Regions from separate parts of the Devosia sp. A449 genome, predicted to be linked through region 1. Evidence: riboswitches for the same ligand, from Rfam matches in the RefSeq annotation. Region 1 holds a riboswitch; the other holds the start of a gene.

What was found. A riboswitch is a leader RNA that binds a small molecule or an ion and turns the genes downstream of it on or off. The one in region 1 is predicted to bind glycine.
Region 2: it holds a riboswitch for glycine, as region 1 does, so the genes downstream of both, gcvT (glycine cleavage system aminomethyltransferase GcvT) here and ACX3OW_RS04115 (D-amino acid dehydrogenase) in region 1, are expected to answer to the same signal.

The regions. Positions count from the first base shown of each region.
Region 1 is NZ_JBTMWU010000001.1:837,908-853,776, forward strand. Features, by position in the region: gene ACX3OW_RS04090 (Bug family tripartite tricarboxylate transporter substrate binding protein) at 1-152, shown strand, start outside; gene ACX3OW_RS04095 (NAD/NADP octopine/nopaline dehydrogenase family protein) at 166-1,236, shown strand; gene ACX3OW_RS04100 (fumarylacetoacetate hydrolase family protein) at 1,233-2,222, shown strand; gene ACX3OW_RS04105 (tripartite tricarboxylate transporter TctB family protein) at 2,414-2,863, shown strand; gene ACX3OW_RS04110 (tripartite tricarboxylate transporter permease) at 2,868-4,373, shown strand; gene ACX3OW_RS04115 (D-amino acid dehydrogenase) at 4,548-5,792, opposite strand; glycine riboswitch at 5,848-5,926, opposite strand; glycine riboswitch at 5,930-6,024, opposite strand; gene ACX3OW_RS04120 (ABC transporter ATP-binding protein) at 6,302-7,105, shown strand; gene ACX3OW_RS04125 (ABC transporter permease) at 7,115-7,888, shown strand; gene ACX3OW_RS04130 (ABC transporter substrate-binding protein) at 7,989-8,972, shown strand; gene ACX3OW_RS04135 (SDR family NAD(P)-dependent oxidoreductase) at 9,039-9,821, shown strand; gene ACX3OW_RS04140 (GntR family transcriptional regulator) at 9,826-10,551, opposite strand; gene ACX3OW_RS04145 (RidA family protein) at 10,740-11,090, shown strand; gene ACX3OW_RS04150 (aspartate/glutamate racemase family protein) at 11,163-11,885, opposite strand; gene ACX3OW_RS04155 (mandelate racemase/muconate lactonizing enzyme family protein) at 12,048-13,208, shown strand; gene ACX3OW_RS04160 (M24 family metallopeptidase) at 13,218-14,354, shown strand; gene ACX3OW_RS04165 (hypothetical protein) at 14,383-15,474, shown strand; gene ACX3OW_RS04170 (NAD/NADP octopine/nopaline dehydrogenase family protein) at 15,500-15,869, shown strand, end outside.
Region 2 is NZ_JBTMWU010000005.1:243,003-258,871, forward strand. Features, by position in the region: gene gcvPB (aminomethyl-transferring glycine dehydrogenase subunit GcvPB) at 1-300, opposite strand, end outside; gene gcvPA (aminomethyl-transferring glycine dehydrogenase subunit GcvPA) at 297-1,640, opposite strand; gene gcvH (glycine cleavage system protein GcvH) at 1,719-2,084, opposite strand; gene gcvT (glycine cleavage system aminomethyltransferase GcvT) at 2,096-3,265, opposite strand; glycine riboswitch at 3,425-3,513, opposite strand; gene ACX3OW_RS15315 (F0F1 ATP synthase subunit B family protein) at 3,788-4,273, opposite strand; gene ACX3OW_RS15320 (F0F1 ATP synthase subunit B) at 4,279-4,917, opposite strand; gene ACX3OW_RS15325 (F0F1 ATP synthase subunit C) at 5,017-5,244, opposite strand; gene ACX3OW_RS15330 (F0F1 ATP synthase subunit A) at 5,312-6,088, opposite strand; gene ACX3OW_RS15335 (AtpZ/AtpI family protein) at 6,110-6,499, opposite strand; gene ACX3OW_RS15340 (GIY-YIG nuclease family protein) at 7,157-7,450, opposite strand; gene smc (chromosome segregation protein SMC) at 7,568-11,023, opposite strand; gene ACX3OW_RS15350 (thioredoxin domain-containing protein) at 11,093-11,860, opposite strand; gene ACX3OW_RS15355 (DUF721 domain-containing protein) at 11,952-12,458, opposite strand; gene ACX3OW_RS15360 (A/G-specific adenine glycosylase) at 12,698-13,756, shown strand; gene blaOXA (class D beta-lactamase) at 13,763-14,569, opposite strand; gene ACX3OW_RS15370 (carboxynorspermidine decarboxylase) at 14,757-15,857, shown strand.

The DNA of each region.
Region 1 (15,869 bases):
CCATCTGCAATACGCCGGAAACCGAAGAATACTTCACCCGCATTGGCGCGCAGACCGCGTGCGGCGGCCCCGAAGTACTTGCCACCACCATCGACAGCGACTTCCTGCGTTGGAAGACCGTCATCGAGCAGGGGGGCATCAAACTTGACTAATAAAGGACAGAATATGCGAGTTGGAATTGTTGGTGCGGGCAATATTGCCTTTGTGAGTGCGGGCTGGCTCGCGCTAGGTGGGCATGAAGTCTCGATGTGGTCGCGCTCGAACAGCGTTGCCGATTTGAACAATGCCAACATGCAGGTCATCGGCCTGGCTGAAGGCGAAGGTAAAGTCGGCGTCGCGGCGACCGCGGCGGACCTCGCTGCTAGCTCCGACATCATCGTGATCACCATTCCGGTGGCCAGCCATCGCGCGGTGATGGATGCCTTGCTGCCCCATCTGACGAGCGAACATACCGTCATCGTCAGCTCGATGAGCTCGCTGTCGGCGCTGTATCTGCATGAAGGCGCCAAGAAGCGCGGTCTGGACCTGACGGTTGCCGGTTTCGGCACCACGGTGATGACCGGGCGTCGCGTCGGCAACACCACCGCCCGCATCACCGGTCGTCGCAAGAAAATCGGTGTGTCGGCGCTGCCGGTCAGCGAGACCGATGCGATGGTGGCACTGTGCCAGAGCATGTTCGGCGACGGCTTCGTCCCCGAGCAGAATGCGCTGGGCAGCACGCTGACCAATATCAACCCGATCGCCCATGCCCCGCTGACGGTCTACAACTGGACCCGTATCGAGCGCGCCGAAGTGTGGTCGCAATATTACTACATGTCGCCGCGCGTCAGCGCCGTGATCGAAAAGCTGGATGCCGAGCGTCTGGCCATTGCGGCAGCGTTTGGTCTGAAGGTTCGGACCGTCGAGCAGCATTTCGCCGAGTCGTTCTCGGCTGAAGCCACGACCATGGGCGAGATCGCTGCAGAAATGCACGAAAAGCGCAACGCCATCGCCGGGCCGATCGACATGAGCACCGGCTATTTCTCGTCCGATATTCCGTATGGTCTGGTGTTCAACGAAGAGTTGGGCAAGTTGCTCAACATCAAGACCCCGGTGACGTCGGCCATGATCGACGCCGCTTCGCTGATCACGGGCAACGAATTCCGTACCCTCAATGATCTGCTGGAACCGCTCGGGATCAGCTCGGAAACGCTGGCCGGCCTCAAGCAGCGCGTCGGGGCGCAGGCGCAACCATGAAACTCGCAACGCTTAACAACGACACCCGCGACGGTCGGCCAGTCCTGGTCGATCGGACCATGGTTCGCGCCGCCGATATTGCCGACCTTGCACCGACCATGCAGGCCGTGCTGGACAACTGGTCAGCGCTGTTGCCGGCGCTGACCGAGCGCTACAACCAGCTCAACGCCAACACACTGCCCGGCGCGTTCGACTTCGTGGTCGAGAACGCCATGGCGCCGCTGCCGCGCGCCTATCAGTGGGTCGACGGTTCGGCCTATCTCAGCCACGCCGAGTTGGTGCGCAAGGCGCGCAACGCCGAAATGCCGGACTTCCTCTATAGCGACCCCCTGATGTATCAGGGCGCCTCGGACACCTTTATCGGCGCGTTCGACGATATCGAGGTGGCGGACGAGGCCTGGGGCATCGACCTTGAGGCTGAGATCGCCATCATCGTCGACGACGTGCCGATGGGTACCGGCGTTGAGCAGGCGGCCCAGCACATCAAGCTGATCGCGCTGGTCAATGACGTCAGCCTGCGCAATCTGATGCCGCGTGAGCTGGCGAAGGGTTTCGGTTTCCTGCATGCCAAGCCGTCCACGGCTTTTGCCGCTGTGGCGGTGACCCCTGACGAGCTTGAATCGCATTGGGATGGCGCGCGCCTCAATCTCAAGGTCAAGACGCAGGTCAACGGCGAAATTCTGGGCGAACCGCATGCCGGCACCGACCTCAATTTCGACTTTCTGACGCTGGTCGCCCATGCCGCCCATACCCGCCGGCTGGCCGCTGGCACCATTATCGGTTCCGGCACGATTTCCAACCGCGATCCGGCGGCGGGCTTTGCCTGTCTGCAGGAGCGGCGGATGACGGAAATCATCGCCAATGGCGCCGCGACGACCGAGTTCCTGAAATTCGGCGACACCGTCGAAATCTCGGTGGACCTGCCCGATGGCCGCAGCGTGTTCGGCCCGATCCGTCAGCGCGTGAAGCAGTATCGCGGAGCCTGATTGGGACACCCCGATTATCCGAAAGTGGAAGCATAAATGACGTTGAAACACACTTTAAGTGTGCTGGCCGCCGGGGTGCTGGTCGCCCTGAGCGGTCCACGTCTGGGGCATCGCGGGCGGGGGTTAGGAGACTATGCGCGGGGTGCCGATGGGCGCCCCTCGTTCACATGTGCCAGCAAAGGGGAGGAACTATGCCTGCAAGAGACTATCGCGATATTTTCGGTGGCGGCGCGCTGATCCTGATCGGCGGCTTTATCGCCATTCATGCGCTGACCACGCTTGCGCTCGGCAACATCGCCAATATGGGGCCGGGCATGTTCCCGGCCGGGTTGGGTTGCATTCTGAGCGCCCTTGGCCTCGCCATCGTGGTGCCAGCGCTATTTCGCGCTGCGCCGCTACCGAGCGTGGATGTTCGCTCGCTGGTCGCTATCCTGGCCTCGGTGCTGGCCTTTGCGCTGTTGCTGGAGCCGTTCGGGCTGGCGCCGGCCATTGTTGGGATGACGCTGATTGCCAGCCGCGCCGACGGCAAGCTGTCGCTGCTGGGCGCCGGCATCCTGGCGGTCTGCCTGTCAATCGGCACCACGCTGATCTTTCAGGTCGGCCTTGGTCGACAAATTTCCATTCTGACATGGCCCTGGTGACACGATGCTGACCGAACTTTTCGCGAATGCCGCGCTTGGGCTGTCAACGGCGATGACGTTGAACAATCTGCTCTATTGCGCTCTCGGCGTGACGCTGGGCACCTTTATCGGCGTTATTCCCGGCGTCGGTACGCTGGCCACGATGTCGATGCTGTTTCCGATGACTTTTTACCTTGATCCGACTGCAGCGCTGATCATGCTGGCCGGCATCTGGTACGGCAGCAACTATGGCGGCAGTACCGCCTCCATCCTGCTCAATCTTCCAGGCGGGCCATCCAACGCGGTCACCTGCCTTGACGGCTACCCGATGGCCCAGCAGGGCCGGGCCGGTGTGGCGTTGATGATGACCACCGTGGCTTCGTTCTTCGGGGCGAGCGTGGGCATCATCCTGATGATGCTGGCCTCCAAGCCGCTGGTGTCGATCGCGCTGAGTTTTGGCGCGACGGAGTATTTTTCGCTGATGGTGCTGGGGCTGGTGGCAGCGTCGGTGATCTCGGACGGCTCGGCGGTCAAGGGCATTGCGATGGTCGTGCTCGGCATCGCACTGGGGGTGATCGGCACCGACATCTACACCGGCACGGCCCGTTTCACCTTTGGCTTTCTGGAACTGTATGACGGCGTCAGCCTGGCTGCTCTGGCCATGGGTCTGTTCGGCATCGCCGAAGTGATCGCCAGCATCAAAACGGTGCATGCCGGCAGCATCGACAATAACATCACCCTGCGATCGATGTTGCCGACCGGCGACGACGTGCGGCGCTCCTGGATGCCGATGATCCGCGGCTCGGCCATCGGCTCCTTCATTGGCGTCATGCCGGGCGTCGGTCCGGCAGTGGCGTCGTTCATGTCCTATGCCGTGGAAAAGAAGGTGGCCAAAGATCCATCCCGGTTCGGCAAGGGCGCCATCGAAGGCATTATGGGGCCGGAATCGGCCAACAATGCCGCCGATCAGACCTCGTTCATTCCCACCTTGTCGCTGGGGATTCCCGGCAGTGCCACCATGGCGCTGATCCTGGCGGTGCTGGTGATGCATGGCATCACGCCCGGTCCGAGCATGATCGTGGAACGTCCCGAGATGTTCTGGGGGCTGGTGATGAGCTTCTGGGTCGGCAATATTCTGCTGGTCATTCTGAACGTGCCGCTGGTCGGGATCTGGGTCCGGGTGCTGACGATCCCGTATCATCTTCTCTATCCGGCCATCGTCGTGTTCATCTGCATCGGCGTTTACACCATCAACAACAGTGTCTTTGACGTGATGATGGTGCTGGTGTTCGGCGCGATCGGTTACGCCATGCGCGTCATTGCCTTCCCCGCCGCGCCGCTGTTGCTCGGCTTCGTGCTGGGGCCGATGATGGAGGAGCATTTTCGCCGGGCCATGCTGATTTCGGGGGGCAATTTCATGACCTTCATCGAGCGGCCAATCAGCCTGTCCTTCATGCTGGCTACGGTGGCGCTGCTGGCCTGGAGCACCTGGAGTGCATCTCGGCCCGCTCGACGAGCGATGCTTGTTTGACGGGTGCCGCTGACTGAGGTGGCCGGGCATTTCATGGCCATGGTCTTGTTTAACGACGACAGCGCGTGAAGCCGTGCTGTCGTCATCTGCATCTGGCGTTGAGGCCGCGGCGTTGATCCAGCGCCGCCGCATCCGAGACAGGTCGGGCTGAGCTTTCGGCCCAGCCCTTTGGTCTCAGGCAGCGATCTGGCTGCTGACCGCGCCGGTCACCAGATCGGCCGTGGCCATGGACAGGGTCCAGCCGAGATGGCCATGGCCGGTATTGTAGAAGATGCCGGGGCTTTTGCCGCGCCCGACCTTGGGCATCATGTTCGGCATCATCGGCCGCAGACCCGCCCACGGCACCACCCGGTCGGTATTGACCTCGGGAAACAGCTGGCGCGTCCAGTCCACCAGCGGGCGCACGCGATCATGACGAATATCGCGGTTCTCGCCGTTGAATTCGGCGGTTCCGGCGACCCGGAAGCGGTCGGGGCCGAGCCGGCTGGTGACGATCTTGGCGGCATCGTCCAACAGGCTCACCCATGGGGCCGCCGCCTGGCTTGCCGCATCTTCGAGCATGACGGTGATCGAATAGCCTTTCACCGGATAGATATTGACCCGGTCCCCGACCATGGCAGCGAGCCGCCGACTGGCGATGCCGGCACACAGTACAATCCCGTCGAAGTTGCGGGTTTCAGTGGTGATGGTTCCGCTTTGGCTCGACGCTTCGGGCATGAAGGTGACGCTGGGACGGCCATTGCCATGGTTCAGGCCCTGCACGTCGGCGTCCTGCTCAAACCGCACGCCCAGCTTTTGGCACCGAGCGGCCAGTTCGCGGGTGAATTTATGAATATCGCCGGTAGCGTCGGAGGGGGTGAAGAAACCGCCATGATAGCTGCCCGTCACCGCCGGCTCGATCTGTCGGATTTCTGCGGGTGTCACCGCCCGGCGTTCGAGACCACCCTTGTTGAGCAGGGCATTGACGGCGCTGGCGTGATCGAAAGCCGGTTTGTCACGGTAGATATGCAGGATGCCCCGGGTTTCGAGGTCAAAGGCAATATCTTCGGCGGCCGCGACCGCGAGCAGGCGCTGCCGTGCGGTGATGGCCAATTTGGTCGTGGCCACGGTATTGGCCTGGTAATTGCCGATATTGCCGAGGAATTCGGCCATCCAGGAATATTTGTGCCAGCTCGGCTTGGGGTTGAACGAGAGCGGCGCATCGGGGCGCAGCAGCCATTGCATGCCATGCAGGATGGTCGACCAGCTGTTCCACACTTCAGCATTGCTGGCTGAAAGCTGGCCGCCATTGGCAAATGAGGTCTCCATCGCCGGATAGCGGTGGCGATCAAACACGGTGACGGAAAAGCCTTGTTGCGCAAGCGCATAGGCAGTGGTTGTGCCGGTGATACCGGCACCGATAACGGCGATCTGACGCATAGGACCTCGTAGAGACAATGGAACGACGAGCCGGTTTCCCGGCCGATTTGTCCCCATCTGTCTCTTGTACCTGAGAGTTTCCCCCAGCCGTGGCTGGTTACCCCTTCGGTGGGCGCGAACGCCGCTCTCCAGATCGCCAGGCTGGAGCAGTACTTGGTGCCTGAGAGTTTCCTGGGGGGTTGCTCCGTCGGCGGCAGTGGCCAAGGCCACCACTCTCTCCTGCTCTGCCCATAAGGCGCGGCGACACTGGCACGGCGCGATGCAATTGCCAATCCGGTGGCGGTGAAATTTTCGCCGGCCCGCCCGGACCGAGCACAACCTTCGCCGACAGAAGCTGGCCCAAGACCGTCGCACCATGTTGACAAAGTCAATTTGTGATCACATTGTGTCGTCACATTGTAGGAGGACTATATGGATGCGACCCCCGGCCCGTTTGCGGTGCTCGTTTTAGCCTTTGAGGTCACGCCGCTCCGTCAGCACGGCACAGCTCTCTTGGAAGCGGACCTCGGATGACTATGGAAAAAGCGCCAAGAATAACGATCGAAAATCTCTCGCTGACTTTTAACACGAGCTCGGGGCCGCTGACTGCGTTGCAGGATGTGTCGTTCGATATCGCTTCGGGGTCATTCCTCAGCGTGGTGGGACCATCCGGCTGCGGCAAGTCGACCTTGCTCAAAATCCTGTCGGGGGTGCTGCCGGCATCCTCGGGGCGGATTCTGTTTGATGGCGAGCCCGTCGACAAGGAAAAAATCCAGGGCCAGGTTGGCTACGTATTTCAGCGCGCTTTGCTGCTGCCCTGGCGGACGGCGCTGGAGAACGTCGTTCTGACCATGGAAGTGGCGCGACGCGGGATGAAACGCGCCGAGCGCGAAGACGAAGCTCGCCGCTGGCTTGAAATTGCCGGGCTCAAGGGCTTTGAGAACCGCTATCCCCACGAATTGTCGGGCGGCATGCAGCAGCGCGTTTCGATCTGCCGGGCCCTGGCGTTCAAGCCGCGCGTGCTGCTGATGGACGAGCCGTTCGCTGCGCTGGACGAGATCACCCGCGAGACCCTGCAGGAAGAACTGCTGCAGCTCTGGGCGCAGACGGAAACCACCGTGGTCTTCATTACGCACTCCATTCCCGAGGCGGTGCTGTTGTCGGAGCAGATCATCGTGATGTCCGCTCGCCCCGGCCGGGTGGTGGAGCGCATCGAGGTGCCGTTCCCGCGTCCGCGGGCCGAGGCCATGCGGGAGTTGCCCGAGTTCGTCAGCATGGCGAGCCATGTTCGCAGCTTGCTGCGCGCCCCGCTCAAGTCAGTGGCCGCGGAATAGGAGTTCAAGATGTATCGTTTTTCAGTAACTGCCGGCCAATTCCTGGTTTTCGCCGTGTTTTTCGGCGCCTGGGAGGCCCTGGTTCATCTGCTCAGTATCCGCCCGGTCATCCTGCCGGCGCCCAGCGTCATCGCACAGGTCGCCTGGGAAAATCGTGATCTTCTGCTCAAGAACACCTGGCCAACCTTCCTCGCCATTTCGCTGGGCTTTATATATGCCGTCGTCGCCGGCTTTGTCATTGCCGTGGGCATCGCCTATTCCCGGATCATCCGGGACCTGACCTATCCGTTCCTGGTCACTGCGCAGATCTTGCCCAAGATCGCCTTCGCCCCGCTTTTCCTGATCTGGTTTGGCTTCGGGCTGACCCCCAAGATCGTCATTGCGGCGCTGATTGCGTTCTTCCCCATCGTGATCAACACGGCCAAGGGCTTGACCTCGGTCGATAGCGAAATGCTGCAATATATGGACTCGCTGGGCGCGCGCGGCTGGGAGAAGTTCACCAAGATCAGCCTGCCCTGGGCCATGCCGTATATTTTTGCGGCCCTCAAGATCTCGATCACCCTAGCCATTGTCGGTGCGGTGGTGGGTGAGTTCGTCGCCGCCGGCGAAGGCCTGGGCTATGTGATCAACGCCTCCAACATCACCCTCAATACCGAGCTGATGTTTGCCGCGATCATGTGCATGAGCGTGCTCGGCATCCTGATGTTCCTGGTGATCGTGCTGTTCGAGCGCCTGATGCTGCCGCAGGGCCAGCAGGATGGCGGCGTGCAGGCCACGATGTGATCCAAGCCCGGCGGCCATGTGCTGGCCGCCGGCTCGATTTGCCTAACTCAATGCTCTGGGCGCGCCCGGGCAGACTGTGTCTCATGGAGGAGAAACGACGATGAAAATGATGAGCAAAGGCTATTTGGGCGGGTTGGTGCTGGGAGCCCTCGCATTGGGGCTGTCCAGCACTGCCCATGGCCAGGACAAGGTCAGCCTGCGGCTCGACTGGGTCTATGGCGCCGAGCATGCCCCGATCTTCCTGGCGATGGAAAAAGGCTATTTTGCCGATGCCGGGATCGACCTCGAATTGCTGCCAGGCGAGGGATCATCGGTGACGGTGAAGCTGGTGGGCAATCGCGACGCCGACTTTGGCTATGCCACCGCCGATCAGGTCTTGCTCGGGGCACAGCGCGCCCTGCCGCTGGTCGCCACCTCGGTGGTGCTGCAGCAGAATGCCACCGCCCTGATCTTCAAGGCCGGGCAGAAGATTTCGGACATCAAGACCGATCTGGCCGGCAAGACGATTGGCGTGCAGCTCAAGAGCAATACCAGCCTGCAATGGCAGCAGATCAAGCAGGATCTCGGCCTTGATGCCAGCAGCTTCACCGAAGTGCCGGCTGACGGCGCCGTGGTGGCCCTGCTCTCTGCCGACCGCATCGATGCCGGCGTTGGCTTCTACTTCAATGATGCGCTCAAGCTGCGCGCGACCGGCGAGGAGGTGGACTGGATCCTGTTCGAGGATTTGGGCCTCAACATGTATTCCACCTCGCTGTTCACCAATGCCGAGCTGATCGCCGAAAATCCCGATCTGGTGCGCCGCTTCACCCAGGCCTTCATGCAGGGCTGGGCCTACTCCCTGGAGCACCCGGACGAGGCGCTGGCCGCGTTCATTGCCGCCAACCCCGAGACCGACAAACTCTATGCCGAGCTCAAGCTGCCCGAAGTGCTGCGCATGACCCAGTCGGCCAATGTCGAAGCCAATGGCTTGGGCAATTCCACCCAGGCGGAATGGGAAGGGCTGCAGGACAAGCTGCTGGCCATGGGCGTCGTGACCGAGAGCATCGACCTGTCGACGGTCTATAGCAACGACTTCCTGAAATAGGCAGATTGATCCGCCGGGCGTCCCCATCGGCCGTCCGGCGGCCGTTTTCTTCATAGCGATCGCCCCATGACCATGCTGGACAGCCTTGCCCTGCCGCCGATGCCGTCGTTCCGCTTGGACGGACGCCGCGCCCTGATCACCGGAGCCAGCCGGGGCATTGGCTTTGCCGCCGCTGCCGCCATGGCCGAGGCGGGAGCCCACGTGACGCTATGCGGCCGTTCGGCAGCAGATTTGACGCTGCGGCAGGCCGCAATCGTCGCGGCGGGTTGCCAGGCAGACATCCTGCCTCTCGATATCACCGATATTGCCGCCATGCGCGCCGGCGTCGCTGCGGCCGGACCATTCGACATCCTGCTCAGCAATGCCGCGACCAACCGGATCAAGGCGTTCGGCGACGTGAGTGTCGATGACTTCGACGCGCTGTTTGCCGTCAATGTGCGGGCGGCTTATTTCGTGGCGCAAGCGGTCGCCGACCGACTGCGCCGCGCCGGGCAGCCGGGCTCCATTATTCAGATGTCGTCGCAGCTGGGCCATGTTGGCGCCGCCAACCGCTCCCTCTATGCCACCTCAAAATTTGCCATTGAAGGGCTGACCAAGGCGCTGGCAGTGGAGTTGGGGCCGGACCAGATCAGGGTGAACGCGGTGGCGCCGACCTTTATCGATACGCCGCTGACCCGCTCCTATGGCTTGGATGAGGCGGCCATGGCGCAGGTCCGCGCGAAGATCAAATTGGGCAGGATCGGGCGCGTTGAGGATGTAACCGGCGCAATCCTGTTCCTGGCCTCCGACGCCTCGGCCCTGGTGACCGGCACCTCATTGCTGGTCGATGGCGGCTGGACCGCTGAATAGCGGGTTAGGCGAACGGCGCGGTCATGCTGGAGAAATCGGCGAAGGGGCCCGAGTTTGAGCCGGCCCGGGCCTGCGCGATCAGATAGTCGCCGGTTTTGTCGACGTCGTGCGCCATCGCGATCTCGGCGCTGGCGCCATCGCGATTCTGCAATGCTTCGAGAATATCGACGTGGGAAGCCGTGTTCCACAGGCCAGGCGAATTCAGCGAGAAATACATGGTCGGGCCGCAGCGCAGCCAGAGCGCCTCAATCAGCGGCAGCAGGATATCCGAGCCAATTTGGCGATAGATGGTGAAATGGAACTGCTGGTTCGCCCGCAGCACTTCGGTCATCTCGCCCTGTTCGTGGGCGCGACGGCCGACGGCATTGAGGGCGTGCAGTGCGGCCATGAACTCGTCATTGACATAGTCGCAGGCAATGCGCGCCGCCATGCCCTCGACCTTGCGACGCAGCTCGAACAATTCCAGCAGATTGCGTTCGCTGAGCTTGGGCACCCGCACCGAGCGATTGGGCAGTTCTTCCAGGGCATTGGCCGCCACCAGGCGGCTGAGGCTTTCGCGCACCGGCATGGGGCTGGTGCCGAGGCTGGTCGCCAGCTTGCGCAGGCTCATGACCTGGCCGGGCACGAACAGCCCTGACATCAGCCCATATTGCAGGCTGGCCAAAACCCGATCCTGCACTTTGCCGCGGCCTGAGGGCTCAAGCCCCTCGGGCGATTTATCATGTTCCATAGTGCTTCCCATTCGCTTGACGCCTTTAGTAATGTGATGACACAATGTGATCAAGGTTATTCTCGCCGACGGCCGTGTTTAGACTAGCGCACCTCCGTCCATTGCGCACTGTCCCGGACCCCATGATTTGTCCATGCGCAGCTAGCGGTGAGCAGCCCGGATTCAGCAATTTAACCAGGAGACTGATCGTGACTGAAATCAAGCGTCTGCCCGGCACCGCCCGCATGAGCAATGCGGCGATCCACAATGGCACTGTCTATACCAAGGGCATTACGGCGCGGGGCGGCCCGTCCGACATCGCCGGTCAGACTCGCAATGTCCTTGACCAGTTGGATGCCTTGCTGGCTGAAGCCGGGACGACGCGCAGCAACGTGCTGCAAATGATGATCTGGCTAACTGACATGAGCGACTTCGGCGCCATGAACGAGGTTTATGACGCCTGGGTTGTGGCCGGCGCCGAACCGGTGCGGGCCTGCGTCGGCGCGCCGCTCGCCAGCCCCGAACTGCTGATCGAGATCCGGGCTGTGGCCGCGCTCTAACTGTCGTGGCGGCCTGGGTCGAACCGGCAGGATGCGCGGTTCGGCCCAAGCCGGCTCAGACCCCAAGTCCGCTCAGACGACGGGGATGCTACCCGGTGCCGTGCCGCGGGGCGGCAGCGTCTCGTAGCATTGCTTGCTATGCGACAATTTGAGATTGACCAGCGTTGCCGCCAGATTGATGGCGCAGGCCATCGGCTCGACGATGGGGATGCGGTAGCGCGCGCTGAGCGCCTCGACATAGCCCGACATGGCCGTGCAGCCGAACAGGATCACCTCCGCGCGATGCTTGTTGATCGCATCGTCGATCTCGCGCTCGATAATGCTCAGGCAATAAGGCTGGCTCTCGATCAGATCGGCCGGCGGCGCATCCACAATATGCATCGACACCACCTTGCGCTCGAAGCCATAGGCTCGGATGTGCTCTTCCAGCAGTTGCTGACCGTTTTTCATGCCAATAACGGCGATGCGTGCGCCCAGCAGGCTGGCAATTGTCAGGCCGGACAGGCCAGGCCCGAGCACCGGAATCTGCGCCGTTTCTCGCGCCGCCCGCAGCACCGGATCGACCATGCAGTCGAGCACGATCGCATCGACGCCGTCCTGCTCGGCCTGACGAACGGCCTTGAGAATATGCGGGCCGGCGAGCACTTCCTCGGTGGCGAATTCCATCGAGAATGGCCCTTCCTCAATGGGAACGACCTCGATTTCGACGCCCTCTCGGGCCCATTGCTGGCGCTGGGCGGTCATGCCGGCAATGACCTTGGGCGAGCGGACCGGCACGATATCACGAATGCGCATCTGGCTTTCCAGTTATGTGATCACATAATGTGATTATATGTGCGTTGAGCGTTTTGGCAAGCGCACCAGGCACCGCATCAGCATGCTCGGCATGGCCACATAAGTCGGCTTGACAATTCCATTTCGTGATCACAGTGTGTAATCACATTGTGAGGCCTATCTATGATTTCCATTCAATCGATCGAAACCCGTCTGGTTCGCCTGCCGACCCGGCGCACCCACAAATGGACGGGTCTGACCGAGCCGATCGGTCAGTATTTGCTCGTGAAAATAACCGGCAGCGACGGCTCCGTGGGTTGGGGCGAGGCACCCGCTCTCAAGGATTGGGGCGGCGAATTTGGCCGCTACTATGGTGAGAGCACGGCTATCGTCGATCTCGTCATTGCCAAGTATCTCGCGCCTGCAGTGGCTGGCCTGGAGGTCGGTCACCCGGCTGAACTGCACCGGCGCATGGACGCGGCAATCAAGGGCTATCCCTACGCCAAGGCGGCGGTGGACTTTGCCTATTACGACCTCACCGGCAAGGCGCTTGGCGTCCCGGTGCATGTCCTGCTGGGCGGGTTGCTGCGGCCGATCGTGCCCGTCACGCACTCCATCGGGCTGATCGATGTCGAAGAGGCCGTGACTGAGGTCAAGGCTGTGGTGCGCGACGGCATTCGCACCATCAAGATCAAAGTCGGAATCAATCCGGACCGCGACGTCGCCATCGTGGGCGCCATCCGCGCAGCAGTCGGCCCCGATATCGCGCTCTGCGTCGACGCCAACGAAGGCTATAAAACCCCCGGCGAAGCGGTCCAGACCGTTCGGCGCATGGAGCAGTTCAACCTGATCTATGTCGAGCAGCCCGTCATGGGCATTGAACGCATCGCTCAGGTCGCAGCGCGGATCGATCCGCCCGTAATGGCCGATGAATCGGCCTGGAATGCCCACGACGTCAGCCAGATCATCAATCAGCGCGCCGCCCAGATCGTCTCGATCTACACCACCAAGCCCGGCGGCCTTTACCGGGCCATGCAGGTCTCGGCCGTGTGCGAAGCGGCCGGCATCATCTGCAATGTCAACGGTTCGGTGGAAACCGGCATCGGCAATTTGGCCAATGTGCATCTGGCCGCCGCCGCCCCGGCAGCGGTGCTGTCCAACGTCATTCCCGTCTCAATGCCGGCGGAAGCCCAGAATGGGCGGATCGGCGGCATCTACTACACCGACGACCTGTTGAGCGAGCCGATGGTGTTCGCCGATGGCGGTATCCGCGTGCCCACCGGGCCCGGCATGGGCATTTCGATCGATGCCGCCAAGGTCGATCAGTACAGCGTTCAAATCTAGCGAGTTATCATGCGTCAGCCCATTATCGACAAAATCACCAAGTTCATGGCGCAGCTTTCGCTCGACGCCGTCATTACCAGTTCGCCGGAAAACTTCGCCTATGTGACCGGCTTCGTGGTTCCGACCCAGCCGATGATCCGGCATCGGCATGCCATGGCCATTCTGACCGCCGATGGTCGCAACAGCCTGTTCGGCGTCGATATGGAGGCCAGCACGATTGGGCGACGCGCGCCCGGTGTGCCGCTGGCGGTGTGGCGCGAATTTCACGACGATGCCATGCGCATCCTCGCCGATACTCTGGAAGAGATCGGCTTGGGGTCAGCGGCGATTGGCCTTGAACTCGATTATCTGCCGGCCGGCGATTTCCAGCGGCTACAGAGCTATCTGCCCAAGGCCCGGTTTGTCGGGGTGGAGCGCGAATTGTCCCGCGCCCGGCAGATCAAGACGCCCGAGGAAGTCCAGCTCATCCACCGTCTGGCGCGCATTGCCGATCAGGCCATTGCCGACAGTCTGGCGGGTGTCCGGGCCGGCGACAGCGAAATGGACATCGCGGCTATCCTCACCCGCCGGATCTATGAGTTGGGAGCGGAGAATTTCAAGCTCCTGATCGTGGCGACCGGCGAGCGCAGCCAATTGCCCAATGTCGGCCCCTCGACGCGCATTCTGGAGCGCGGCGATATCTGCCGCGTGGAAATTTTCTCGGTTCTGGATGGCTATCAGGCCGGCGTGTGCCGGACCGCCTATGTGCAGGAACCGCCGCCAATGGCGGAAGAGATCTGGCAGCTGATGGTGGATTGCAAATATCGCATTCTCGAACAGACCAAGCCGGGCGCCAGTTGCCTCGCAATCTACAACGACTTCATCGCCCGTCTCGCCAGCAAGAATCTGGCGCCGATTTCCTTTGTCGGCCATGGCATCGGCCTGCATCTGCACGAAGATCCCTATCTCGGCGCCACGCCCATTCTCGGCCAGCCGGGAGGCGACGCCCTAGTCGAGGAAAACATGGTGCTCGGCTTCGAGCCGCTTTGCTACCGCACCGGCTATGGCTTCGGGGTGCAAAACAAGGACGTCCTGCATGTCGCCGCCGATGGCGCAGTGCTGCTGTCCGACTACACCAACAGCGATCAATTGATCCGCATCGACTAAATGCGCCCAGCGCGAGGAGGAGTTCACGATGACCAGTTCGCCCAGCCCATCGCAGTGCGATATCCTGTTTTCCGGCACCGGCTATTTCACGGAAATAATCCTTGGCGATCTGGCCGTGGCGGCCCGAGGACCCCTCCACGTGGTCATCGGCGGCCGCAATCCCCAGCGGCTGAAATGGCTCGTCGACGCCTGCAACGCCCGCGCCATGAATTATCGCACCCAGGCCAGCTTCAGCAGCACCATTCTTGATTCGAGCTCGAGCGAAACCCTGGTCGAGCCGTTGCAGCGGTTGCGGCCGGGGATCGTGGTGCAATCGGCTTCGGCGCAATCGCCGTGGCGAGTGGACAATGGGGAAAGCCTTTGGTCCGACCTGGTGGCCCAGGCCGGTTTCGGCAGCACCATCGCCTTTCATGCCCTGCTGGCTTGGCGGACCGCCAACGCCGTTCGCGCGGCTGGCCTCGACGCTCATTTCGTCAATACCTGCTACCCCGATGGCGTCAACCAGGTGCTGGCCAGCGCCGGGGTACCCCTGACGACGGGTGTCGGCAATATCGGCATTTTCTCGTCGGTTATCGGCAGCCGGCTGCCGCTTGGACAGCGCAATGATCTGCGCGTTCTGGGACATCACCGCCACATCGTTGAATGGCGCAAACCCGGCACCGAACGGGAGGGCGCGCCGGTGCGCGCCTGGGTGGGGGATACCGAGCTGATGGATGTCGACGCGATGACCCGCGATATCCAGCTGCCGCATCGCGATCTCAATCTGGTCTCCGGCGCCAGCGCGGTGCCGGTGTTGCTGGCGCTGGCCGGCGAAGGCGCCCGCCGCGTCCATGTCCCCGGCCCGGGCGGACGGCCCGGCGGCTATCCGGTGATGGCCGATCGTGACGGCGTGACCCTCGATCTGCCCAAGGGCGTCAGCGAGGCCGACGCCATCGCCTGGAACCGGCAGTTCGAAGAAAAGGACGGGGTCACAGTCCGCAATGGCCGCGTGGTCTATTCGGCCCGCGCGCAGGAGGCACTGGCCCGACACAGCGCCGATCTGGCGGCGGGCTTTGCCGTCGAGGATGTCGAAGCCGCCGCTGCGGAGTTGGGCGTGCTGCGCGAACGTCTGGGCGGTTGAAGGCAAGCGGGTAAGGAGAACGAACATGCGTCTGGTGGTAATTGGTGCCGGCAATGGCGGTATGGCAACGGCGGTGGAACTCACCCTGGCCGACCATGATGTGACACTTTATGGCCGGTCGGCCGACACGATTGCTCCATTGCAGGCCAATGGGCTGGGCTATGAGGGGGTATTTGGCTCCGGGCGATTGCAGGTGGCCCGGATCACCACGGATCTGGCTGTCGCCATCGCCGAAGCCGAGGCGGCCATCGTGGCGTTGCCAACATCGGCCCATGCCGCCGTAGCCCGCGCCTTGCAACGGGCCGGATGGGGCTCCGAGCGGCCGGTCATTCTCAATCCCGGCCACACCGGGGGTGCCTTCGAGTTCGAAACCGCCTATCTCGCCCTCGCTGCCG
Region 2 (15,869 bases), on a different contig from region 1:
CATCGTGCACGAGCCGAGCGGATACATACCGCTATCGATCGAATGATTGAGGCGGGAGAGGCGCACATAATGGCGCATCGCCTCGGGCTCGGTGAGGCCAGCCAGATCGAGCTTCAGCTTGCGCTCGAAGCCGCCGAGGCGGTCAGCGGAGATGGTCACATCCGGCAGGTCGACGCCGGAATGCTCGGTATCGCCGATTTCAAACAGCAGCGGTTCATTGGGCAGCAGCGCCGAGCCGGAGCTGGAGGCGAAGCCGGAGGTGCCGATACCGGTGGGGCGGCCTTGCGTGTTCATGCTCATGCGAGTTCCTCCGAAAGGGCGGCGCAGAGTGCGGCGATATCGGCATCGGTGGTGAGTTCGGTGGCGGCCAGCACGATGAGGTTTTCTACCGTCGGATCGTCTGGTTCGAGCCGGCTGACCGGGACGCCGCCCAGAATGCCGCGTCGGGCCAGACGCTCGATCAGCGTGGCGGCGGGCTGGCTGGTGCGAATGGTCATCTCGTTGAAGAAGGTTTTGTTGAGCACTTCGACACCCTGCACGGCAGAGAGAGCATCGGCCAGTTTGCAGGCATTGGCGTGGTTGAGACGGGCGAGGCGGGTGAAGCCGGCTTCGCCCAGCAGCGCCATATGGATCGAGAAGGCGAGAGCGCAGAGCCCCGAATTGGTGCAGATGTTCGACGTCGCCTTCTCGCGGCGGATATGCTGCTCGCGGGTCGACAGCGTCAGCACGAAGCCGCGCTGGCCTTCGGCGTCGACGGTCTCGCCACAGAGCCGGCCCGGCATCTGGCGGATGAATTTCTTGCGGGTGGCCATCAGGCCGAGATAGGGGCCGCCGAAATTGAGGGCATTGCCGATCGACTGACCTTCGGCCACCACGATATCGGCCCCGAGCGCGCCGGGTGCTTCGAGCAGGCCCAGCGACACCACTTCGGTGATGACCACGATCAGCAGCGCGCCCTTGGCGTGGGCGGCGTCGGCGGCGGCCTGCATATTGCGCAGATGGCCGTAGAAATCGGGGGTTTGGATGACGATGGCAGCGGTCGTCTCGTCGATATGGTCGAGAATGTCGCCCTGGCCCTCGGGCGAGGCGCTGAGACAGACCAGATCGGCGTCGTCTTTGAGGTAGGCGCGGACCACGTCGCGGTAATGCGGGTGCAACCCGCCCGATAGCACGATCTTGTTGCGACGGGTGAGGCGACGGGCCATCAGCACGGCTTCGGCAGTGCCGGTGGAGCCGTCATAAAGCGAGGCATTGGCCACATCCATGCCGGTGAGCTTGGCCACCTGGGTCTGGAACTCGAACAGCATCTGCAGGGTGCCCTGCGAGATTTCCGGCTGATACGGCGTATAGGCGGTGAGCCATTCCGAGCGCTGGATCAAATGATCGACCGTGGCCGGCACGTGATGGCGATAGGCGCCGGCACCGACGAAGAACGGGCCATCGGCACCGGCCTGATTCTTGCCGGCCAGGGCTTTCATATGGGCTTCGACGAGAAATTCGGGGCTGTGAGCGGGCAGGCCGAGATCAAAGCTCTTGAAGGCGCGGGCCGGGACGGCGCTGAACAGGGCATCGACATTGGCCGCGCCGATGACGCCGAGCATTTCGGCGCGTTCGTGATCGGAATGGGGGAGGTAGCGCATGGGGAGGAGGCTTCCAGTGGGTGGCGGACACCCCCTCCCTGTCCCGCCGTGGCGGAGCGGGCAGGGAGGGGGCTTGGCTTACTTGGTCAGGTCGGCGTAGCCGGCTGCGTCGAGCAGGGTGTCCAGCTCGGAGGCATCGGCGATGGCGAGCTTGTAGATCCAGCCGGCGGCTTCGGGATCGGTGTTGATCAGGCCCGGATTGGCGGACAGCGCTTCGTTGACTTCAGTCACGGTGCCGGCGACCGGAGCATAGATCTCCGACGCGGCCTTGACCGATTCAACGACGGCGACTTCGTCGCCCTTCTTGAGCACCTTGCCGACGCTGGGCAGCTCGACAAACACGATGTCGCCGAGCGATTCCTGGGCATAGGGCGTGATACCGATAATGCCGGTCGCGCCCTCGACGCGGATATATTCGTGGTCAGGGGTGAACTTGGTGGTCATGATTTGCGCTCTCAACTAGCGGTGGGTTTGCGGAAATAGCGATGCGGCACGAAGGGCGTGGGGACCACCTCTGCCGGTTGGGCTCGGCCGCGGACCGAGACCTGCAGTCTGGTGCCGTGCTCGGCGTGGCTGGGCGGCACGAAGCCCATGGCGATGGCCTTGCCCAGCGAGGGGGCAAAGCCGCCGCTGGTGACGACGCCAATGGCTGTGCCGTCAGCATCAAGGATCTCGGCGCCTTCGCGGGCCGGGGCGCCTTCAACGAGCAGCCCGACGCGGATGCGGGATGGTCCGTTTTCGCGTTCGGCCAGAATGCGCGCGGCGCCGGGGAAATCACCGGCTTCGCGGCGGCGCTTGGCGATGGCGAAGCCGAGATTGGCTTCGATCGGGGAAATGGTTTCGTTCAGTTCGTGCCCATAAAGCGGCAGGCCGGCTTCCAGCCGCAGGCTGTCGCGGGCGCCGAGGCCGGCGGGCTTGACCCGGTCATCGGCCAGCAACGCATCCCAGAGCAGGAGGGCATTAGCGTTCGAGACCAGGATTTCAAAGCCGTCTTCGCCGGTATAGCCGGCGCGGGAGACGATCAGCTTCTCGCCGCCCCAGTCGAAGGCAGCATATTGCATGAAGCCAAGTTCGATGGCGCCGGGAGCGATTTGCGCCATCACATTGACGGCTTCGGGGCCTTGCAGCGCCAGCAGGGCATTGTCGCCATCGACGCGGCCGAACTTGGCAGCGTCACCGGCGGCAGCCTGGATACGGGCGAAGTCACCCTCCTTGGTGCCGGCATTGACCACGATATAGAGCGCGCCGCCGAACAGTGGCGAGCGGCCGATCATCAGATCGTCGAGAGTGCCGCCTTCCTCGTTGAGCAGCAGGGTGTAGCGAATCTGCCCGGGCTTGAGCCCGGCGATATCCCCGCAGATCAGCGGCTCGATCAGCGCGGCGACGGCGGCGTGATCGGCATCGGCGTCGCCGCTGGGATTGTTGAGCACGAGAAAGCTCGGCCCCATATGGCTGACATCGAACAGGCCGGCCTGTTCACGGGTCCATTTATGCTCGCCCATGATCCCGCTGGGATATTGCACGGGGAGCGAATAGCCGCTGAACGGCACCATGCGACCACTGGCGGCAAGGTGACGCTCGTAGAGCGGCGTGAATTTAAGGTCTTCGGCTGAGGTTTGGGCCATCAACACATCCTGGAACTGAACAAGGCGACACGACTACACTCGCCTTGCGGCGAATTCCGTGCCCCCTCTGTCCTTGATCACCTGAGAGATTTCCCGGCTGAGCGCCGGTTGCTCCTTCGGTGGGACCAGGCAAGGTGCCGGTCCGCTTTCCAGAGTTATAGTGGTGCTGCGGTCCTTTTGCCTGAGAGTTTCCGGGGCGGTTGCTCCTTCGGCGCCGGAGAAAAACCAGTCTCTCCCGCAGTTCGGGGCACCATGGTGGAGAATCTGAAAGGCGTCAATTGCCTCACCACCGCTTTTCCTTCTCCCCTTGAGGGAGAAGGTGCCCCGAAGGGGCGGATGAGGGGTTGGTGCAACAACGTCAAAGCATGGGCGAGCGCAGGACCCCTCACCCTGACCTTCCGCTGAACGCGTCAGGTCTGTCCCTCTCCCTCAAGGGGCGAGGGGAAGGCAAGATCAGTATAGCGCAAACGAAAAGGGCGGGCATAACTTGCCCGCCCTTTTCTCAATTTCTGTGGCTGAAGCTTAGTTCAGCCGGTTGCCGACATCGGCGATGGCGTTGTCGACGACCGAACCGCCCTTGCGGTTCATTTCGTCGGTCAGCACCAGCCGGGCTGCCTCGATGGCGACGTCAGCCGAGCGGGCGCGCACTTCGGCGACGGCCTGGGCCTCGGCCTGGGCGATCTTGTCTTCCACCGACTTGGTGCGGCGGGCGATCAGATCGGCCAGCGATACCTGAGCCTCGGCGGTGAGGCGGGTGGCCTCGTCCTTGGCGGCAGCGATGATGCCTTCGGCTTCGCTCTCGGCGGCGACGCGCTTCTGCTCATATTCAACGAGCAGGGCAGCGGCCTCTTCGCGCAGCTGCTTGGCAGCAGCCAGGTCGTCGGCGATCTTCTGGATCTGGGCGTCGAGCATCTTGGCGATGATGCCGTGGATGCCGAAATACATCGCCCCTGCAATGAAGATGATCAGCGAGAGGAAGGCGTAGAAGCTGTTGTCCAACCATTCCATGGCGCTTACTCCTTCGATGCCTTGGCGACCGCGGCGCGGACGCTATCGGCCGAAACGTCGCCCACCAGCTGGGTCACGACACTCTGCGCGGTTTCCGTGGCGATTTCATCGACATGGGTCAGCGCTTCGGTCTTGGTGGTGTTGATCCGCGCCTCGGCTTCCGTCACCTTGCCGGTGAGGTCGGCTTCGACGGCGCTGCGCTTGGCAGCCAGATCGGCCTGGATCGATTCGCGGGTCTCGCTGGCAATGCCCTGTGCCTTGGACTTGGCTGCAGCCAGAGCCGCTTCGTAGGCAGCGATGGCAGCGTCGGTCTTTTGGCGCGACGCATCAGCGGCCGCCAGATCGGCGTCGATGATGGCCTTGCGGCCTTCCAGAATGCCGCCAATGCGGGGCAGTGCAATCCGGCTCATCAGCAGATAGAGCGCGGCGAACGTGATCGTCAGCCACAGCAATTGCGATGGGAATGTTGCCGGATCAAAGGGCGGGAATACGCCTGAATCATGCTCGCCAGCCGAGGCTTCGGTAGTGGCATGGGTGTCAGCGGTTGGATCGGCGAGGTTCACATCAACGACGCTATCAGCGCCCTCTACGTGGACTTCGGCCGGTGCAGCCGCTTCTTGGGCATAGGCTTGCGTTACCATCAGGTGCGGTCCCGTTAAATCCGGTCAGCCGGCGAGTAGCCGGATAAATATACGCAGCCGGGACGAGTCCCGGCCGCGAAGACAGGCGTGTGACGTCGAATATTAGACGACGAACAGCAGGATCAGGGCAACCAGGAACGAGAAGATGCCCAGAGCTTCGGTCACGGCGAAGCCGAAGATCAGGTTCGAGAACTGGCTCGGTGCTGCCGACGGGTTGCGCAGGGCGCCCGACAGGAAGTTGCCGAAGATGTTGGCCACGCCAATGGCGGCACCAGCCATACCGAAACAAGCAATACCGGCGCCGATGTACTTTGCGGCTTCAGCTTCCATTTTTTAGTCCTTTCAAGCGACTTTTAAGCGGGGGTTCTGGCGGAACAGCCCGCCGTGACTGGGTAGATTAGTGAGACGGGTGGATCGCGTCGTTGAGGTACATGCAGGTGAGCACCGCAAAGACATAGGCCTGAACAGCACCAACCAGGAATTCCAGTCCGGTGATGGCAACGCCCATAATCAACGGCAGCGCCGAACCCAGGATGCCAAGGAAACCCAGGCTGCTCATGGTGACGATGAAGCCGGTGAAGACTTTTAGCGTGATATGGCCGGCAAGCACGTTGCCGAACAGACGCACGGAAAGCGAGATCGGGCGGCTCATGAACGAGATGAACTCGATTGGCGCCACGATGGGAAGAATGTAGCCGGGCACGCCGGAGGGCACGAACAGCTTGAGGAATTTGGGGCCGTTCTTGAGGAAGCCGTAAACAATGACCGTCAGGAACACCAGCATCGACAGCGCGAAGGTGACGATGATGTGGCTGGTGACGGTGAAGAAATACGGCACCATGCCGAGCATGTTGGCCACGAAAATGAAGGTGAACAGGCTGAACACCAGCGGGAAGAACTTCATCCCCTCGGTGCCGGCAGCGCTGCGCACCATATTGGCGACGAAGCCGTAGACCAGCTCGCTGACCAACTGGGCCCGGCTGGGCACCACGCGCTTCGCGCCGGTCGACAGGATCAGGTAGAGCGAAATAATCGCAATCGTCACCACCATGAACAGCGACGAATTGGTGAACGCAAAGTGGACGCCGGACCCTTCGGTACCATCACCACCAAGGGTGAATAGCGGGAACATGTCCTCGATGACGAACTGGTGGATCGGATCAGTACCGGCCAAGATAGAGCCCTCTAAACGTCATCAATTTACATCTTCGTCTTCCACGTCGGGTCCTAGATCGGAGCCCGGCGGGGGAGGCGATGCGGCATTCATTTGTGCCACCACACGGGTGACATTGAGTATTCCAGCGGCGAAGCCCACCAGGAACATGGTGAGCAAGCCCCAGGGGCTGGTCCCCAGGCCAAGATCGATGAGATAGCCGAAGCCGGTCCCCACCAATATCGCGGCGATGAATTCGGTGCCGATGCGCATGCCGCGCGCCATACCGCTCATCTCCGGGGTTGCACTAGCCGAGGCCTTGTTGTCCTCGATATCGCGTACCCGCTTGGCCGAGGCAATACGCGATGCGAGATCGCGCGTCACCTCTTTGGTGCTGTCTGGCTGACCTTTGCCACTCGGCGGTTTTGTCATCCGCTTGCCTGCCTCGGTCGACCCTGCCCGGCATTTCCGGGACACCTTCTTAAGTCGCGCGCAACATAGTAGTGGGGTTGGAGAGTGTCAAGACGGCCTTGTCGGCTGTAAGTCATTGGTATGTAATGTAAAATCAGCGTGCGACGGGGGTGCGGCATGCTGTCCACAGGGGATCATGGCGAAGTCGAGGCAGTGACGGGGGGATTCTGTCGCATTCCGGCACGGCCAGCGACCGCGCGGCGCCAGCCGAACGGAGGGAAAGGACGAGCGGAGCCCCGAGGTGGCTGTCGCCTCGATGGATAGTAAAAAATGAGGTGATAGTCGCCTCGGGGCGTCGGGTTTTTCTCGGAAGGCAGACCGCAAGCCCCAGCATGGACCCGTAGCCCCATGCCCGAATGCCCCATCCGCACAGCCCAGGGCGAAGCGCGACCTCCACCCTCCCGACCGTCAATCCGGACACCGGTCGCTGCAGCGCCGCTCGTATCCCGGAAGATGGGGGGAGTATGGCACGGGAATTGGGGGCGGGGATAAGATGGATAAGTGGGGGTGGAAAGGTGGATCACCGGGGACGGGCCCGGTGATGACGGTGGGGAGGGGGCGGTTATCTTTCCCCTATCGTCATTGCCCGGCTTGTCCGGGCAATCCATCTTCTTGCCATCACCGCGCGTCGAACAGCCACGAACTGAGGTCAGCCCAGTCGGGATTGATGGCTTCGATCAGATTGATCTTCCATTGTCGGGGGTATTTTTTGATCGACTTCTCGCGTTGGATCGCATCAACCACCAGATCATGCTCTTCGAGCCAGACCAGGGTTCTGACGCCATAACGCGAGGTGAAGCCGGGCGTCAGTGCGTGCTGATGCTCGAATAGCCGGCGTGATGGATTGGATGTGACGCCGGTATAGAGCGTCCCATTTTTCTTGGATGCCAGGATGTAGACATACCCCTTCATCTATCCAGCATGCCGGAAGATGGATCACCGGGACAAGCCCGGTGATGACGGTGGGGAGAGATGATTTTTCATTCGTCATTGCCCGGCTTGTCCGGGCAATCCAGCTTCTTTCAGGCTCTACCCCGCCTCAAGAAACCTCTCCGCCGTCGTCAAATCCACCGAGACCAGCTGGCTCACGCCGCGTTCGGCCATGGTGACGCCGAACAGGCGGTCGACGCGGCTCATGGTGATTGGGTTGTGGGTGATGACCATGAATCGGGTGTTGGTGCGCTGGCGCATGGATTCCAGCAGGTTGCAGAAGCGTTCCACGTTGGCGTCGTCGAGCGGGGCGTCGACTTCGTCGAGCACGCAGATCGGTGCCGGATTGGTCAGGAACACGGCAAAGATCAGGCTCATGGCGGTGAGGGCCTGTTCGCCGCCGGACAGCAGCGTCATGGTCTGTGGCTTCTTGCCGGGCGGGCGGGCGATGATTTCGAGGCCGGCTTCGAGCGGGTCGTCGCTTTCGACAAAGCTCAGCTCGGCAGTGCCGCCACCGAAGAGGCTGGTGAACAGCTCCTGGAAATAGGCGTTGACCTTGACGAAGGCCTCGTTGAGCCGGGCGCGGCCTTCGCGATTGAGCGAGGCGATGCCGGTGCGCAGCTTGGCGATGGCCTCCACCAAATCGTCCTTGTCCTTGACCATCAGGTCGAGCTTTTCCTGAATCTCGATGGCTTCCTTTTCGGCGGAAAGGTTCACCCCACCCAGCCGCTCGCGCTCGGCCTTGAGGCGGTCGAGCTTTTGTTCGGTGACGTGTTCGGCGGGAAGCGGCTCTTCGGGGCGAATGCCGGAGGCTTCCAGCGTCTTGCTCGCCGGAATGTCGAGTGATTCTTCGATCTGGCGTTCGATCTGCTGGCGCTGGGCGATGAAGCCCTTGGCGCGCTCCTCGATGCGGGTCAGCTCGATGCGGGCATTGGCCAGCAGATCGCTGGCGGTCTTGAGCGCGCGGTCGGCCTCGCGAAAGCCGGTCTGGGCGACGTTGAAACTGTCGCCAGCGGCCTGATGCTCGATCTTGGCCGTCTCGATCTGGTCTTCAAGCTGGGCGCGGCGGGCGGCGAAACCATCGGGGGTTTGGGCGACGCTGGCCAGCTGGGCGCTGACTTCGGCACTGCGCTGGTCGAGCGTGGCGAGCTGGGCCAGGGCGCCGTCGCGGCGGCGCTGCCAGCTTTGGGCGTCACGGTCCAGCTGGGAGAGGCGGCTCTCGCGCATGCGGGCGGCGGTTTCGAAGCTGCCCAGCTTCAGGCGGGATTGATCGGCGCGGTCGCGGGCGGTGTCGAGCAGTGATTGGAGGGCTTCGGCGTGTTCGGCGGCCTCGTCCTCGGTGCCGGCCTCATGCAAGGCGTTTTCGGCCTCGTCGCGACTGGCTTCGGCTTCCTCGAGGCTGGTGGCGAGGCGGGTACGGGCTTCGTCGAGCGCCGATTGGCGGGTGGTCAGGTCGCCGATGGCGCGCTGAGCTTTGTCGACTTCGGACTGGGCCGCGCCGATGGCGTGCTGGGCGGCGCGCCAGGCGTCGCGACGGCCGCGCTCGTCCTGACGGGCGGCTTCGAGCGTGGCGGTCAGGGCCTCTACATCGCGCTTATGGGCGTTGCGTTCGCCCTTGGCGCGGGCGATTTCCTCATCGAGTTCGGCGAGGCGATTGCGCTGGGCCAGTCGCTGGGCGGCGGCGCTTGGCGCGTCGGCGGCGGCGATGAAACCGTCCCAGCGCCACAGCGCACCATCCATGGTGACCAGCCGCTGGCCGGGCTTGAGCGCATGCATCAGCGCCGGGCCATCGACGGCGTGGATCAGGCCGATCTGGTCGAGGCGGCGCTTGAGCAGGGGGCTGCCGGTAACGTAGCGCGACAGTGGTTCGGCGGCCTGGGGCAGGGCGGCGTCATCGGTGTGATCGACCGGCACCGACCAGTGCATCGGCGCGCCGGCGTCGGAGCTGGCATCAAGATCATCGCCCAGCGCCGCGCCGAGCGCGGTTTCATAGCCGGGCGCGACCTTGAGTTCATCGACAATGGCCGGCCAGAGACTGGCGCCGACATTGAGCATTTTGCCCAGGGTGGCGGCTTCGGCTTCGAGCCGATTGAGTGCGGCCTCGATATCGGCAAGGCGCGGGCGGGCGGCGTCGAGCCTGGCCTGGGCGTCGGCGGTGGCGTCCTCGGCTTCAAGGGTGAGCTCTTCGGCACCGGCCATGGTGTCCTGCGCGGCGGCCAGTTCGGCGCGCTTGGCGCTGAGGGTTTCGTCGGCGTCGAGGCTGGCGGTAACGGTGCGGGCTTCCTGCTCGACTTCGGCGAGCTGGTGGCTCAGGCGCTGAATGCGGGTGGCGGCTTCCTGGGCGCTGCGGCTGGCTTGGGCGCTGCGGGCGCGCACCTGCGCCAGCGTGTCGGCGGCCGCGCGGGCCCGGGTCTCGGCCTCGGCCACGGCGTTGCGCGCGGTGTCGGCCTCGATGCGGGCCTGGTCGAAATCACCTTGTGCCGCTTCGCCCTCGGCGGCGAGACCGTATTGTTCCTCTTCATAGGTGGCCAGCGTGAGCTCGGCTTCCTCGACCAGTTCGCGCTCGCGCACGCCGTCGGCGGTGAGCTGGCGGATGCGGTCTTCCAGCTCGGCCTGACGCTGGCCGGCACGGCGCGCTTCCTCGGCCAGCTGTTCGGCCAGAATGGTGTAGCGCTGCAGCACGGCGCCGGTCACCGCTTCGCGGTCGCGCAAGGGTTGCAGCGCGGCATCGGCGGCTTCGAGTTTTTTCTGCGCCTCAAATTGCAGATGGGTGGCGTCGGCCAGGTCGCGGATGAGCACGGCCTGCTGCGCCTCGGCCTCCTTTTCGGCGAAGCGGGCCGCCACCCAGCGGATATGATAGAGCGTCGCCTCGGCGCGGCGGATATCGCCGGACAGCGCGCGATAGCGAGTGGCCAGACGGGCCTGACGCTTGAGGGTTTCGAGCTGGGTGTCGATCTGGGCGATGACGTCATCGACGCGTTCGAGATTGGTCTCGGCGCCGCGCAGCCGCAACTCGGCTTCATGGCGGCGCGAATGCAGCCCGGAAATGCCGGCGGCCTCTTCGAGCAGGGCGCGGCGGGCGGTGGGCTTAGCGGCGATCAACTCGCCGATCTGGCCCTGCCGCACCATGGAGGGGGAATGGGCGCCGGTGGAGGCATCGGCAAACAGCAATTGCACGTCGCGGGCGCGCACTTCCTTGCCATTGACGCGATAGACCGAGCCGGCCTCGCGCTCGATGCGGCGGGTGACTTCGAGCACATCGGCATTGTTGAGGGCAGCCGGGGCGGTGCGGTCGGAATTGTCGAGGACGAGGGTGACTTCGGCGCTGTTGCGGGCCGGGCGATTGCCGGAGCCGGAAAAGATCACGTCATCCATGCCCGAGGCGCGCATGGCCTTGTAGGAGCTTTCGCCCATCACCCAGCGCATGGCTTCGACGAGGTTGGACTTGCCGCAGCCATTGGGCCCGACAATGCCGGTCAGTCCCGGCTCCATGACCAGGGTGGTCTCATCGGAGAAGGATTTGAAGCCGTGCAGCTTGAGGCGGGAGAACTTCATCGCTGCCCCCCCATGCAAAAGGCGACACCTCCCCCATCATGGGGGAGGTGCTGATTGTGCTTGCGGAAATTACTGCGCAGCAGGGGCGGCTGGGGCCATGGCGCCACCAGCGGGAGCCATCGCGTCGACAGCCGGCGCCATGGCATCGGCTGCGGGGACGGCAGCAGCGGGTTCGGTGGCGACGAAATCGGCAGGCACAAGCGGATCGATCGCGGCCGCGAGTTCCTCGAGCGTCTTGTCACCGGTGAGCGTCTTGCCATTGACATAAAATGTCGGCGTACCCGTCAGTTTGAATTCATCGAGCGCCTGTTCGCGCAAGGCTTCCATCCCGGTGAATAGCTCCTGATTCGTCAATGCGGCATCAAAAGTTTCCTGGGTAAAGCCCAACTGCTTGGCGATTTCGAGAATGGCGTCGCGCGGCGTCTGCGAAGCGGCCCAGGTGGCCTGGGTCTTGAAATAGGTCGACAGCACATTGTGGTAGTTGGTCGGGCCGGCGGCTTCGGCCAGCATGAACACGGCGGCGTCGAGCACGTTGCGCACGAAGGGGCGGGTGATGAACCGCACCTTGCCGGTATCGACATAGGCGGCGACGAAGGCGGGGGAGACGTTATTGGCGAAGGTCGCGCAATGCGGGCAGGTCGGCGAAGCGTATTCAATGACCGTGACCGGCGCGGTTTCGCTGCCGCGAGCATGGTCGGCTACGCCGCCGGCGGGCGCCATCAGCTTGGCAACGTCGATCATGTCGCCTTCGGCTGCGCTGGCGGTGGCAACCCCGCAAAGGCTCAGGGCCGACGCGGCCGCAGCCAGCATAAGGGTGTCACGGCGGGTAAATTTCACTTCGAACGCTCCTGTTTTAATGTGCGGACACTACACCGGGCAAATGTGTGGGCAAGTGGGCACATCCATCAACCTAAGGTGAACACTGGCCCTATTTTTTCTCTGACCGGCTGGACATGGCGTGACCCAGACTCCGCAAGGCTTCCCTTACATCGTCATTTTCGATCTCGGCCACCATGGCCCCGACCTTGCTCACGACCTCGGGGGCCGGTTGGAAGGTTTGCTCCGGTTTGGCTGAACCGGGGGTGAATGCCTCGGATGAGAGGCGCACCGCCCCCACTAGCACGAAGCCGAAATAGCGATTGACCGCCGCCGCGATCTTGGGCCCTTCATGGGCAATGGCCAGCGCATGGCCGGGCACGCAGCGCAGCACCAAGGTCGCGCCTTCGGCACTGCGCTCGCCGCGCGGCCAGCTCAGCTTGTCGGGAATGGCGACGCTGTCATAGGGTTTTGGCGCCATCACCGACCAATGGGTGATGATGTCCCGGCTGGCAAAGCCGCGCTTTTTCAGCACCGGATCGAGCGCGCCCGACAAAACGTCGGCCACGCTCATGGTCCGGTTGCGGCGCTTGGGCTCGGGAAGGTCGTCTTTGGCCATGGGTCTTGGAATACCCCCACCCCGGCCCTGCCCACAAGAGCCTGTTGTGCAATTGAGCGCCACGACCGTGGTGTTCTTTGACATTGCCTCACCCCAACCTTGAGCCGGGATCCATCCCCAGATCGTGCAGGTGAACCCATCTCAGGATGGGTCCCGGCTCAAGGCTGGGATGACACCGCGATTTGTTGCAGGACTTGCGCAAACAGGTCTTGTGGGCAGGGCTGAGGTGGGGGTATCCGATGCTGATGTACCTCTCCAATCCCGCTCCCATCGACGCGCCGGCTGTTCTTGCCTGGTATGATCGCCATGCGCGCGATCTGCCTTGGCGGGTCGCGCCGGGGGAGCGGGCGCGTGGGGTGCGGCCGGATCCATACCGGGTGTGGCTCAGCGAAGTGATGTTGCAACAGACCACCGTGGCGGCGGTGAAGAGCTATTTCGTCCGTTTCACCAGCCTGTGGCCGACGGTGTTCGATCTCGCCGCCGCGCCACTCGACAGTGTGCTCAAGGAGTGGGCGGGGCTGGGCTATTATGCGCGGGCGCGAAATCTGCATGCCTGTGCGCAGGCGGTGGTGGACCAGCATAATGGCGTGTTCCCGACCGGTTCGGTGGCGCTGCAAACCCTGCCGGGGATCGGCGCCTACACCAGCGCGGCCATCGCCGCGATCTGTTTTGACGAGCCCATTGCGGTGCTCGACGGCAATCTCGACCGGGTGCTGGCGCGCTATTATGCGCTGCCGGTGCCGGTGCGCGAGGCCAAGGACGAATTGCGGGCGGCGCTGCAGGCCTCGGTGCCGGAGCGGGCCGGCGATTTCGCCCAGGCGATGATGGATCTGGGCGCCACGATCTGCGCGCCGCGGACTGCCGCCTGCATGCTGTGCCCGATCCAGCCCGGCTGCGTGGCGACCAAGGCAGGCGATCCGACCATCTATCCGGTCAAGCCGGCCAAGGCTGAACGCCCGGTGCGCAAGGGCCATGCCTATGTGATGCGCGACGGCGATGGTGACGTGTTCCTCCAAAGCCGCCCGACCAAGGGGCTGCTCGGCGGCATGACCGAAGTGCCGGGCTCGGACTGGGCAGCTTCGCTGCCGGACGCGGACTATCCCGTCACCGGCGCCTGGCAGCATCGCGGGCAGGTGGTGCATGTGTTCACCCATTTCCGGCTGGAACTGGAAGTGTGGTCGGCCGAGGTGGACGCGACTGGCATGGATGGCGGCTGGTGGAGCGAGCGCCGGGCGCTCAAGGGCGAGGCGCTGCCGACATTGTTCCGCAAGGTGCTGGCAGCGGCGGGGCTGGAGTAAGGCGGACTATGGCGCGGCGACGAGCCCGCGCCATTCCTGCAATAGAGCGTCTTTCGCCCTGATCCCCCCGGAGATGCTTTCGCGTTTTTCATCCTGAGCGAGTCGGGCGAAGACCAAAGTGCGATCCCCCTTCTTGGCCCAGCCCACGAACCAGCCCCAGCCTTTGCTGCGGTCAAACGCGCCATCGGCCAATCGCGGATAGGCGGAACCAGTTTTGCCGGAAATCATCCAGCCCTCGTCGGCCGGGGTGGTTTCCACAATGGCCAGGGTCATGTCGATGGCGTGGGGCTGGACCGGCAAAGAGCGGTTGAGGAGGTTGCGGAGAAACGCCACCTGCTCGACAGGCGCGATCTTGAGCGATGAACTGATCCAGGCGCGTTCAAGCGCATTGTTCTTGCCCGCATCTCCGGCGAAATCCGCATTGCCGTAGCCCAGCGCCAACGCGTAGCGCTCTAAGGTTTCGACGCCCAGCGCGGCAGTGAGCTGCTGGGAGAACCAGACCACCGAATATTTCATCCAGCGCGTCGGATCTGTTGGCTGTTGCCAATTGTCGCCACCCCAATCGGCATAGCCCGCTTTGAAGGGCAGGGCGGGCGTGCTGGCGTCGGTGAGCACGCCAGCGTCAAACCCCATCACGCTCAGCGCCAGCTTGAACGTCGAGGCCGGCGTTACCCGCGAGCGGCAATCGCCTCGTTCCAGCAGCACCACCCCGGTCTCCGCATCAGCAATGACGGTGCAAATGGTTTTGGCACTGGCTGGGGCCACGGACATGACAAGGGCGAGCAGGCAGAGGGCGAGATGTTTCATGGACACGATCTACAATGGTGGGCACCGGGCGCTCAAGGGCAGGGCAGTTTTGCTCACTGCGGGGCTGGAATGCATGAGCGTATCTTGAGCTATCGGTCGTTAGCAGTTAGGTAGGCCTGATCCACTCGCGCCATGGCGCACTGGTGCTATCGGGCCTTTGGCGCCCACCCCCAATAGAGGTGCGACAGGCTCATTGACGTTAAACACGCCCTATTATCTCGTCGACAAGACGGCTTTGCTCTCCAATCTGGAGAAAATTTCGCGGTTGCGCGAGCGCTCGGGTGCCAAGTGCCTGCTGGCGCTTAAATGCTTTGCCACCTGGTCGGTGTTTGACCTGATGGCCGAGCATATGGATGGCACCACGTCGTCCTCGCTCAACGAAGTGAAGCTCGGCTACGAGAAATTCGGCGGCGAAACGCATGCCTATTCGGTCGCCTATTCGGATGGCGAGATCGATGAGGTCGTGGCCAATTGCGACAAGATCATCTTCAATTCGCTGGGCCAGTTGCAGCGGTTTCACGCCAAGGCGGCGGGCAAGCAGATCGGGCTCCGGCTCAATCCGCAGGTCAGCAGCTCCGATTTCCTGATTGCCGACCCGGCGCGGCCGCATAGCCGGCTGGGGGAGTGGGATCTGGCGCGGATCGAGCCGGCGCTGGAGCTGATCTCGGGCGTGATGATCCATTGCCATTGTGAAAATGATGATTTCGCCAGCTTCTCCGCCATTCTGGGCGAGATCGAAACGCGCTTCGGCAGCGTGCTGGAACAGCTCGATTGGGTGAGCCTGGGCGGTGGCATTCACTTCACCGGCGCCGACTATCCGCTCGATGATTTTGCCGACCGGCTCAAGCTTTTTGCCGAACGCTGGGGCGTGCAAGTCTATTTGGAGCCGGGCGAAGCGGCGATTACCAATTCCACCACGCTGGAAGTGAGCGTGCTGGATACATTGCACAATGGCAAGGAACTCGCCATTGTGGACGCTTCGATCGAAGCCCATATGCTGGATCTGCTGATCTACCGGATCGAAGCCAAGATCGCCCCGAATATGGGGCAACATACCTATATGATATGCGGCAAGTCATGCCTTGCCGGCGATATCTTCGGGGAGTTCCAGTTCGAAAACCCCTTGAGCGTGGGCGACCGCATCTCCATTCAGGATGCGGGCGGTTACACCATGGTCAAGAAGAACTGGTTCAACGGCGTCCACATGCCCTCGATTGCGGTCAGGGAATTGGACGGTCGGGTGCGGCTCGTCAAGAGCTTCACCTACACGGACTATGTCGACAGCCTCTCCTAGAGAGGGCGACTT